3 regions of the Mycobacterium cajalii genome follow, and region 1 is predicted to be linked to each of the others. Evidence: predicted binding sites of a transcription regulator. Region 1 holds the regulator's gene; each other region holds the start of a gene.
What was found. The regulator LexA, encoded in region 1, represses DNA repair genes until DNA is damaged. The targets are predictions, from matches to a motif close to CGAACANNTGTTCG.
Positions count from the first base shown of each region.

Region 1 (3,264 bases):
CGCGGCGGACCCCGCTGATCAGCTTCTCCCTGCTGAAGGGCTCGGTGACACCGCTGCGCTTGACCACCGCCAGCACCGCGGTCTCGACCGTGGTGAAGCGCCGTCCGCACTCGGGACAGGACCGGCGGCGGCGAATGGCCTGGCCCTCGTCGGTTTCCCGCGAATCGATCACCCGGGAGTCCGGGTGACGGCAGAACGGACAGTGCATGACCGCTCCTTCGCCGCGCTCACGGACCTCGCAGGACACTCCGAGCGTACCCGTGCGCGCTGCCGGCGCGGCGGCCGTGGCGGCGGTTCCGGCGCCATGTGGCGCCGGGGTCAGCCCACCGGCGCGATCAGGGGCTGACCCGCCGCGAGCGTCGGGGAGTTCAGCTCGTTGAGTGCGCGGATGCGCTCGGCCACCTGGCGAACCGGCGCATCGGGCGCGACGCGGTGCGCGACATCCTGCAGCGATTCCCCCGGTTCGACCCGCACGACGGCCAGCCTGTCGGGCACGGGCGCCGCCGAAGCCGGGGAGCCGCCGTTGATCGCCTGCCCGACGTCGGCGATGAGCCCGAGCCACAGGGTGATCAGCCCGGCGCCCACGGCCAGGGCCGCCGTCTTCGCCCACGTGACCGAACGCCTGCGGTGGGGCGCGACGGACATCGCGACGCCGGTGCCGTGGTAGCGCAGCGGGGCGCCCGCCGGCCCGTACGGGGCCGGTCGGCGCGACCCGGGTGTCCGGGCCCGCCCGCGGCGAGGCTCCAGGACAGGCCCGTTGATCGGGCGCCGAACGCTGCCGACCCGCGGCGAGACTGTGTGAATGATGGTCATCTGCGTTCCTCCGGTCAACTGATCCTCGCTCGTGTGTTCGACACTATCGCTCGCGTGTTCGATGTCCGAACATTTGAGCGAAGCGTGTCGCACGAGCCAAACGCTAGACCGACCCACCGACAACGCCTTGCGGACGAACGGCGCCGCGGTCATCGATCACCTGGGACATGCCGCTCAAATACCCGATCGGCCGCGGAGTTACACCTTTGTTATTCGGCCGCTCTCGACGGTAGACACGCCAGTCGAACACATGTTTGATTATCGGATCCCGGGCGGTTACATTCATTGCCATGAGCGACAGCAACGACACCTCTGCCGGCGATGCATCGCTGACCGAGCGGCAGCGCACGATCCTGAATGTCATCCGCGCGTCGGTCACCAACCGCGGCTATCCCCCGAGCATCCGGGAGATCGGCGACGCCGTCGGCCTGACGTCGACCTCCTCGGTCGCCCACCAATTGCGCACCCTGGAGCGCAAGGGTTACCTGCGCCGCGACCCGAACCGTCCGCGCGCCGTCGATGTCCGCCGGGCCGACGAGGCCGTGCCCGCGGCGCCCACCACCGAGGTGGCCGGCTCGGACGCGCTGCCCGAACCCACCTTCGTCCCTGTCCTCGGGCGGATCGCGGCAGGCGGACCCATCCTCGCCGAGGAGGCCGTCGAAGACGTCTTCCCGCTGCCCCGCGAACTGGTCGGCGAGGGGACGCTGTTTTTGCTCAAGGTCGTCGGCGACTCGATGGTCGAGGCGGCGATCTGCGACGGCGACTGGGTGGTCGTGCGGCAGCAGCACGTCGCCGAGAACGGCGACATCGTCGCCGCGATGATCGACGGCGAGGCCACGGTCAAGACGTTCAAGCGCGCCGGGGGTCAGGTGTGGCTGATGCCCCACAACCCGGCGTTCGATCCCATTCCGGGCAATGACGCGACCGTGCTGGGCAAGGTCGTCACCGTGATCCGCAAGGTCTGACCGTACCCAGCGGCGGGCCTAGTCGGCCTTGATGAACCCGTTGGCCTGCGCGACCTGTTCGCTGGACATCCAGATTTCGGCGAGCGTGTCCTGGTAGAGGGCGCTGTCGGGGGTGTAGTACAGGCCGAAGCGGGCGCTCGCCTTGATCGGATACCCGTCGGGCATCTGATAGGGATCGTCCAACGGTAGGTGAATCGTCGGGCGCCCCGGCGCGCTCGGGCCCGCGCTGGCAGCGTGCGTGGCCAACGGCGAGGTCTCGTCGGTGTCCACGGCCGCGTGCCGCCCGGTTCGCGCCTCGGCCACGGGCGAGACGGCCTCGACGCCGGCGATGTCGGCAGCCGACCCGTCGAACGCGGCTTCGGCATGGCCGCCGCCCGGCCCGCCGGGCTCCGCCGCCTCGCGGTATTCGTCCGCCGGCTCCGGGTATCCGCCTTGCTCGGCGCCTTCGTCCTCAGGGACTTGCTCCACGGCGAACTCGGCGTAACCGGCCTCCGGCACGTCGAGATAGCCCTCTTCCTCGTCGAACTCCGGATACCCGGCTTCCGACAAGTCGGCTTCGATGACGACGGGGATGGAGTCGGTGTCCACCGCGTCGGGATTTTCCTCCCCGCCGTGGAACACGCTCTGGAACTCGTCCGCATCCTCCCCCGGGCCGGGCGACGCCTCGCCGCCGTAGTGCCCGCGATGCGCAACCTCCTCGCCCGCGAGCGCGGCCCCGGTCCCGCGCCCCCAGCTGACCTGGCGCTCGGGCTCGGCGTCCGCCGCGTGCTCCTCGGAGGGGTGCAGGTCATCGCGCCCGAAGTGCTCGGTGGCCGCCTCGCCGTCGTGGCCCCAGAGTCCGTCGGCAGGGCCGTATCCGGCGCCCCCGTCTTGCTCGGCGGCACCGGCGGCGGTGTCGCGACCGGCGCGACCGCGGCGCAGGCGGACGCCCACCAGCACCAGCGACGCGAGAAGCACCAGCGCCGCGGCGCCGCCCAGCAGCCACCACCGTTGCTGCCAGACCGGCTTCTTGGTGTGGGGTGGCATGGCCACCGCACTCGGCTGGTTCTGGCCCGATATCTGCAGGCCGCCCAGCAGGGGCGCCAGGTTCGAGGGGTCGGTGGTGAACGTGTTCTTCGCGCGGTTCCACGAGATGGTGCCGCCGGCGAATTTCTGCGAGACCACGTCGCCGTCCACGGCCTGGTCGCCCACCGGGGCGCCCAGCTTCCCGCCGGCACCGCGCAGCTTGTCCCAGGCGGCCTTCATGGCTCCGCGCACCACGAACGCGCCGTGCTCGGCCGTCCAGAAGATCACCGGCTTGTCGGCCGCGGAGAAGGTGCAGATCCGGCTCGACGGTATGCCGCCGTCGGACTCGTTGGCGACGGGGAACCCCAGGTCGCTGCCCACGGGGCCGCCCAGGGACTCGTACTTGGCCAGGATGTCGCTGTCGACGGCGTTCGCACCGGTCGCCGGGCTGAAGTACACCTTCCCGCCGGCGAAGTTCTGG
Region 1 is NZ_CM141436.1:2,090,531-2,093,794, reverse strand. It holds gene nrdR (transcriptional regulator NrdR) at 1-208, opposite strand, end outside; gene ACJ512_RS10075 (LysM peptidoglycan-binding domain-containing protein) at 319-813, opposite strand; gene lexA (transcriptional repressor LexA) at 1,104-1,778, shown strand; gene ACJ512_RS10065 (LGFP repeat-containing protein) at 1,797-3,264, opposite strand, start outside.

Region 2 (3,264 bases), 790 kb from region 1:
CACTTGGACACCGCCTTGCTGGTCACCACCACGACGTCGCCGTCGCGCAGCCAGGGCGCGGCCGCGGCGAGGGCCGCGGCCAGGTCGTCACCCGGGCGGAACTCGGGGAGCCCGCGCACCGGCAGGATCTCGACCGCGGCCGCGGTGCCGTGCTCGCCGACGCCCGGCCCGCTCACGCGCGCACGCCCGCGAGGTCCAGCCCGGCGGCGACCATGGCGGCCGTGGCCTGCGGGTCGGTCATCACCAGCGGCACCGAACGCACCGCGACCCCCTCGATGAGCGCCCCGTCGCCGTCGTGCACCAGCCAGCAGTCCAGGATGCCGGTGCCGGCGCGCGCCCCGTAGTGGCGGCCCACCGCCTCGGCGGTGGACTCGACCCCGATCACGGACAGGCAGGCATCGGCCATGCCGCGCAACGGCTTTCCGCCGATGATCGGCGAGTAGCCGACGACCGGGGCGGTGGCGGCCCGCAGCGCCCCCCGGATGCCGGGGACCGCCAGGATGGCGCCGACGCTGACCACCGGGTTGGACGGTGCCAGCAGGATGACGTCCGCCTCGGCGATGGCCGCTACGGCTTCGGTTGTGGCGCTGGCTTTTTCGGCGCCGACGAACGCGAAGCTGTGGGTCGGCACCTGGGCGCGGTAGCGCACCCACCACTCCTGGAAGTGGACCGCGCGCCGGCTGTCGTCGGCCGGGTCGGTGATCACCACGTAGGTCTCGCACCGGTCGTCGCTGGCCGGCAGCAGCCGGGCGCCCGGTTGCCAGCGGTCGCACAGCGCCGCGGTGATCTGCGTCAGCGGGTAGCCGGCGCCCAGCATCTGGGTGCGCACCAGATGGGTGCCCAGGTCGCGGTCGCCCAGCATGAACCAGTCCGGCTGCACTCCGTACCGCGCCAATTCGTCTTTGGCGTGCCAGGTTTCGTCGCGGTGCCCCCACCCGCGCTCCGGGTCCACCCCACCGCCTAAGGTGTACATGCAGGTGTCCAGATCCGGGCACACGCGCACCCCGTGGATCCAGGCGTCGTCGCCGATGTTGACGACGGCGGTCAGTTCGTGGTCGTCGGGCGGTTGCCCCGGCGCGCGGAACCGGCCCAGCCCGAGCAACTGCTGGACCCCCAGCAGGAAGCGGGCGCCGCCGACCCCGCCGACCAGAACGGTGACCTTCACAGGGCACGACAGTACCGGCCGGTCACGGTCCGGCGGCGGGCCCATGAGGCGGGCCGGGAAGCGGGACCGGAAACGGTTGTGACAGTTGTGATCGACACGCCGGGGGGCCAAAACAACAGAAACGCCGAAATTTGGTCACGAGATGATATGGAAACGCCGTCTAACGCTTGACCGGGCACATCAACCCGTGTCTAATCACAACAGTGTCATTTCCCGGTTGGCCGGCCGTTTCCGGTGTCGCAGACCGAGATTCGATCACTTGTTCGAATGTTCGAATTGTCTGTACATCAGAACAGTGGGAACCCCTACTCTTCCAATCAGCCTGAGGAGGCGGAAACGCATGTCCTACGAACACCTTCGGGGCGTCATGGCAGGCACACCGCACACCACGTTCGGCTCAGCCCCGGTGGTGCTCGCCCGGCCGCATCTGACCGTGGTTCCCGATGCGCCGGTCGCATTCGAACCCGAACCCGACCCCGAGCCTCTGCCGACCCCGGACCAGTGGCAGGACCGGGCCCTGTGCGCCCAGACCGACCCCGAGGCGTTCTTCCCCGAGAAGGGCGGCTCCACCCGCGAGGCCAAGAAGATCTGCCTGGGCTGCGAGGTGCGCAGCGAGTGCCTCGACTACGCCCTGGCGCACGACGAGCGCTTCGGCATCTGGGGCGGGCTCTCCGAGCGGGAGCGGCGCCGCCTCAAGCGCGGCATCATCTGACGCGACACCCCCGACGCGACACCGCAATTGGCGTCAGTCGTCATCGATCGTCGGGTCGATGACCGAGGGCTCGACGTCGAGGTAGATGGCCACCTGCGCCACCAGGATTTCGTGCAGCAACTCGGCGAGTTCGACGGTGTCCTTTGCCCGTCGCTCGATTGGCTTGCGGAACAACACAATTCGTGCCCGCGTGGCGTTGCCGCGGACGTCGACGCCCGCCGGGATCAGGCGGGCCAGCGCGATCGGCCCGTCGGCGACGACCTCGGGCGGCCACTGCACGCTGTCGGGGTCCTTGGCCGCGATGCGGGGAATTTCGTCGACCGCGACGTCCAGGTCGCCCAGCCGGTCCTGCCAGCGCCGCTCGATGGGTTCGTAGGCTTCCAGGACCGCCATGTCGAACCGCTCCGCCCGGCTGCGCCACCCCGGCACCGTCGGCGGCAGCAGCGGACCGCGCATGTCCCGGCCCCGCCGGGACACCCGGGGCGAGCCGGGCCGGCCCCCCTGCCGATCGCTGCGGCCGAAGCCGCGCCAGCCGCCGCGGGAATCACTCATCGGGCACGATGGTAACGGTTGGACATCGGGCGCCGAGCGATTGCGCGTGTCCGGCGCTTCGGCGGGGTTTGTCCACGATAACCTTTCGGCGTGAACGTTCCCCGTCGCTGTTGCCGGCCCGGGTGTCCGCACTACGCCGTGGCGACTCTGACGTTCGTCTACTCGGATTCGACGGCCGTTGTGGGTCCACTCGCGACCGCGCGGGAGCCGCATTCGTGGGACCTGTGCGTCGGCCACGCCGGCCGGATCACGGCGCCCCGCGGGTGGGATCTCGTGCGCCACGCCGGCCCGCTGCCCACCCATCCCACGCATCCCGAAGACGACGACCTGGTGGCGTTGGCCGACGCGGTGCGTGAGGTCGGGCCCGGCGAGACGCCGCTGCCCGGCCTGCCCGGTTTCCGGCAGAGCGGATCCTCCGAGCCTCAGGTTCAGCACGCCGCCGCCCACGCCACCGCACCGAGCGGCGGCGTGCTCGCGCCCCCCGAGCACCGGTCCGGGCGCCGCCGCGGCCACCTGCGCGTGCTGCCCGATCCGACGGACTAGGCGGCTTCGGCGCCGACCGACCGTGGCTGCCCGTGCCCGCCGGAGGTTATAGGCTGGCGGCCAAGAGTCGAAGCGATCCATGGCGTCAGGAGGCCCCGCATGTCTCGGCCCGCCGCGGCCGTCCACCGTGTCGTCAAGGCGTACGACGTGCGTGGGCTGGTCGGTGAGGAGCTCGACGAGTCGCTGGTCGCCGAGTTGGGTGCCGCGTTCGCCGGGCTGATGCGCGCCGAGGGCGCGCGCCAGGTCGCGATCGGCCACGACATGCGGGAGAGCTCACCGACGCTGGCGGCCG
Region 2 is NZ_CM141436.1:1,304,201-1,307,464, forward strand. It holds gene ACJ512_RS06235 (coenzyme F420-0:L-glutamate ligase) at 1-176, opposite strand, end outside; gene cofD (2-phospho-L-lactate transferase) at 173-1,165, opposite strand; gene ACJ512_RS06245 (WhiB family transcriptional regulator) at 1,533-1,877, shown strand; gene ACJ512_RS06250 (metallopeptidase family protein) at 1,911-2,333, opposite strand; gene ACJ512_RS06255 (DUF3499 domain-containing protein) at 2,520-2,972, shown strand; gene ACJ512_RS06260 (phosphomannomutase/phosphoglucomutase) at 3,072-3,264, shown strand, end outside.
Region 2: cofD (2-phospho-L-lactate transferase) is a predicted target of LexA. The motif match lies at 1,418-1,431, and genes of this name have one in related genera.

Region 3 (3,264 bases), 180 kb from region 1:
TCGGGGGTGCCGCCGCGGTTCTTGGCCCCCTCGATGACCAGCTGCAGCTGTTCGCGCACCCGCGGCTGGCCGATGAACTCCCGCAGCGAGCGGGGCCGCAGGCTGACGTCGACGTCGCCCTCGCCGACGGTCAGCGACGGTGACAGCTCGCGGTCGGCGTAGTCCTCGGAGTCCCCCGAGGCGTCGCCGCTCACCGCGACTTCCCCAGCAGCGACAGCGCGGCCCGCAGGGCGCCCGACGTCGTCGCGTCCGCGTCCCCGGCCAGCACCTTGTCGGTGGCCTCCTCGGCCTGCTTGGCGGCGAAGCCCAGGCCGACCAGGGCCTCCACGACGGGACCGCGCACCGCGTGCCCGGTGGGCGCGGCGCCGGCCGCCGTGCCCGCCGCGCCGGCACCGACCTTGTCGCGCAGCTCGAGCACCATCCGCTCGGCCCCGCGTTTGCCGATCCCCGGCACCCGGGTCAGGGCGGTGACGTCGCCGTCGCGCAGCGCCTGGCGCAGCGCGGGCGCGTCGTAGACCGCGAGGGTGGCCAGGGCGATCTTGGGCCCGACCCCGGAGACCCCCAGCAGCGTCAGGAACAGGTCGCGGGCGTCGGCGTCGGCGAACCCGTACAGCGTCATCGAGTCCTCGCGCACGATCATCGCGGTGACCAGCCGGGCCTCGCCGCCGCGGCGCAGCGTCGCCAGCGTGGACGGGGTGGCCATCAGCTTGTATCCCACACCGGCGGCCTCGATGACGACGTGGTCCAGGGCCACGTCGAGCACCTCTCCGCGGACCGAGGCGATCACCGCGCCGCCTTGATCTTCGCGGCGAACGCCCGGCGCTGCTCGGCGGCCTTCTCCTGGGCCGCGGCCATCCGGGCGATCATCGGCGCCCGCCAGCAGTGGCAGATCGCCAGGGCCAGCGCGTCGGCGGCGTCGGCGGGCGTCGGTTTGGCCTGCAGCGCAAGGATTCTGGTGACCATCGCGGTGACCTGCTCCTTGTCGGCGGACCCGTTTCCGGTGACCGCGGCCTTGACCTCGCTGGGCGTGTGGAAGTGGACGTCGATGCCGCGCTTGGCGGCCGCCAGCGCGACGACACCGCCGGCCTGCGCGGTGCCCATCACCGTGGAGACGTTGTGCTGAGAGAACACCCGCTCGATGGCTACCACGTCGGGGAGGTGGGTGTCCAGCCAGTGCTCGACGGCGTCGCTGATGGCCAGCAACCGTTCGGGCACCGGCGTCTGCGCGGGGGTGCGCACCACGTCGACGTCCAGCGCGACGACCCGGCGGCCGCGCCCGCTCTCGACGACCGACAGCCCGCATCGGGTCAGCCCGGGGTCCACGCCCATCACCCGCATTGCCCGCTCCCGCCTGTAGAACAGCTGTTCGATACCCTAGCGGGCGGCGCCGACACCGGCGGGCAGGACACGCGGCGCCGGCCCCGGTTCTCGTCGAGCGAAATGCTGCTGCCTTGAAGCGGCACGTTTGCTCTAGCCCGGAGGGTGCGGGTGGGATCGCTGCTGTTCGTGGTCGCGGCCGTGCTGTTCGTCGCGTCGCTGGTGGTGCTGGTCGTGGCTTTGCGGCGGCCCCGCAAGGCGGCCGAGCCGGCCGGTCGCCAGGACCCCCTGGCCGCCGACGCGATGCCGCAGTTCGGCCCGCGGCAGCTCGGCCCGCGGCAGCTCGGCCCGGGCGCGATCGTCAGCCACGGCGGCGTCGACTACGTGGTCCGCGGGTCGGTGACGATCCACGAGATCCGTTCGTCGGGTGGGAACATTTGCTGGAAGGCGGTCGACGGCGTGCTGTTCCACGAGTCCGAGCGCGGGCACGCGTCCTACACCACCGAGGGCACCACGGGCCTGCCGGCGGGCGGCGAGATGGAGTTCGTCGACTGCGCCGACGCCGACGAGACCGCGCTGCCGTCCTTCGAGCGCTGGGCGCCGGACATGCCGTGGGAGGTCTCGACGGGCAAACCCGTGCTGCCCGGCGAACTCACCGTCTATCCCGCGCCCCCGCCGTCGTCGCCCTAGGAGCGCGCTCCGCGGAGTTCTACGGGCTGGCCGCGCGGGCGCTGACCCCGGGCGGGCTGATGGTGGCGCAGGCGGGCAGCCCGTTCTCCACGACGACGGCGTTCTGGCGCACCGTTTCGACGATCGGGGCGGCCGGCTACGCCGTCACGCCCTACCAGGTGCACGTGCCGACCTTCGGCGGCTGGGGTTTCGCGCCGGCCCGCCGCGGCGACGCGGCCGCTGCGCTTCCTCAACCAGCGCGTGCTCGCTGCCGCCACCGTGTTCGCCGGCGATGTGGGCCCCCGGGCCCTGCCGCCCTCGACGCTGGAGAATCCGCGCATCGTCGAGGACATGCGCCGCGGATACGACTGAGCAGAACTACGAGCCCAGCGCCCGGAAGATGACGTCGCGGGCCCGGTCGAGCCGCGACGCGAACGGGCCCAGCGCGAAGTTGAGCTCGTCGATGAATTCCTTGGAGGCGACGTCGAGGCTTTCGATCTTCGCCAGTTGCTCCTTGGCGTCGTGCTCTTCGCGCAGCCGCGCGTCGACGATCGCGTCGCCGCCGTCGACCTCGAGCCGGGCGCGGGGATGAACGATCATCTCCTCGGCGGTTTCGTGGACGGCCAGCAACTGGCGCAGGTCCCGGAACGCCGTCTCGCGCACCGAGGGTTTCGACGCGTGCAGCACCTCGTCGAACATGTCCTTGATCAGATCGTGCTGAGCCTTGAGGAACTTGACGACTTCGCTGGGCGGTTCAACAAGCATGTCGGGCACGCCGACTAACTTCCCCCGGCCAGCAACGCCAAACGCGGGTCACTCCTCGATCTGGGCCAGGACCTCGTCGGAGATGTCTGCGTTGGTCCAGACGTCCTGCACGTCGTCGCTGTCCTCGAGCGCGTCGACGAGTTTCATCACCTTGCGGGCGCCCTCGGCGTCCAGCGGCACGGTCACCGACGGCTGGAACCCCGCGTCGGCGGAGTCGTAGTCGATGCCGGCGTCCTGCAGCGCGGTCCGCACGGCAACCAGGTCGGTCGGCTCGGTGAGGATCTCGAAGCTGTCGCCGAGGTCGGTGACGTCCTCGGCGCCCGCCTCGAGCACGGCCGCCAGCACGTCGTCCTCGGTCAGGCCGTTCTTCTCCAGGGTGATCACGCCCTTGCGGGCGAACAGGTAGGCCACCGACCCGGGGTCGGCCATGGTGCCGCCGTTGCGCGTCATCGCCACCCGCACCTCGCTGGCGGCACGGTTGCGGTTGTCGGTGAGGCACTCGATCAGCACCGC
Region 3 is NZ_CM141436.1:2,265,573-2,268,836, reverse strand. It holds gene ruvB (Holliday junction branch migration DNA helicase RuvB) at 1-194, opposite strand, end outside; gene ruvA (Holliday junction branch migration protein RuvA) at 191-787, opposite strand; gene ruvC (crossover junction endodeoxyribonuclease RuvC) at 784-1,338, opposite strand; partial or broken gene ACJ512_RS10995 (DUF4178 domain-containing protein) at 1,489-2,007, shown strand; partial or broken gene ACJ512_RS10990 (spermine/spermidine synthase domain-containing protein) at 2,016-2,358, shown strand; gene ACJ512_RS10985 (hemerythrin domain-containing protein) at 2,365-2,760, opposite strand; gene ACJ512_RS10980 (YebC/PmpR family DNA-binding transcriptional regulator) at 2,800-3,264, opposite strand, start outside.
Region 3: ruvC (crossover junction endodeoxyribonuclease RuvC) is a predicted target of LexA. The motif match lies at 1,356-1,369, and genes of this name have one in related genera.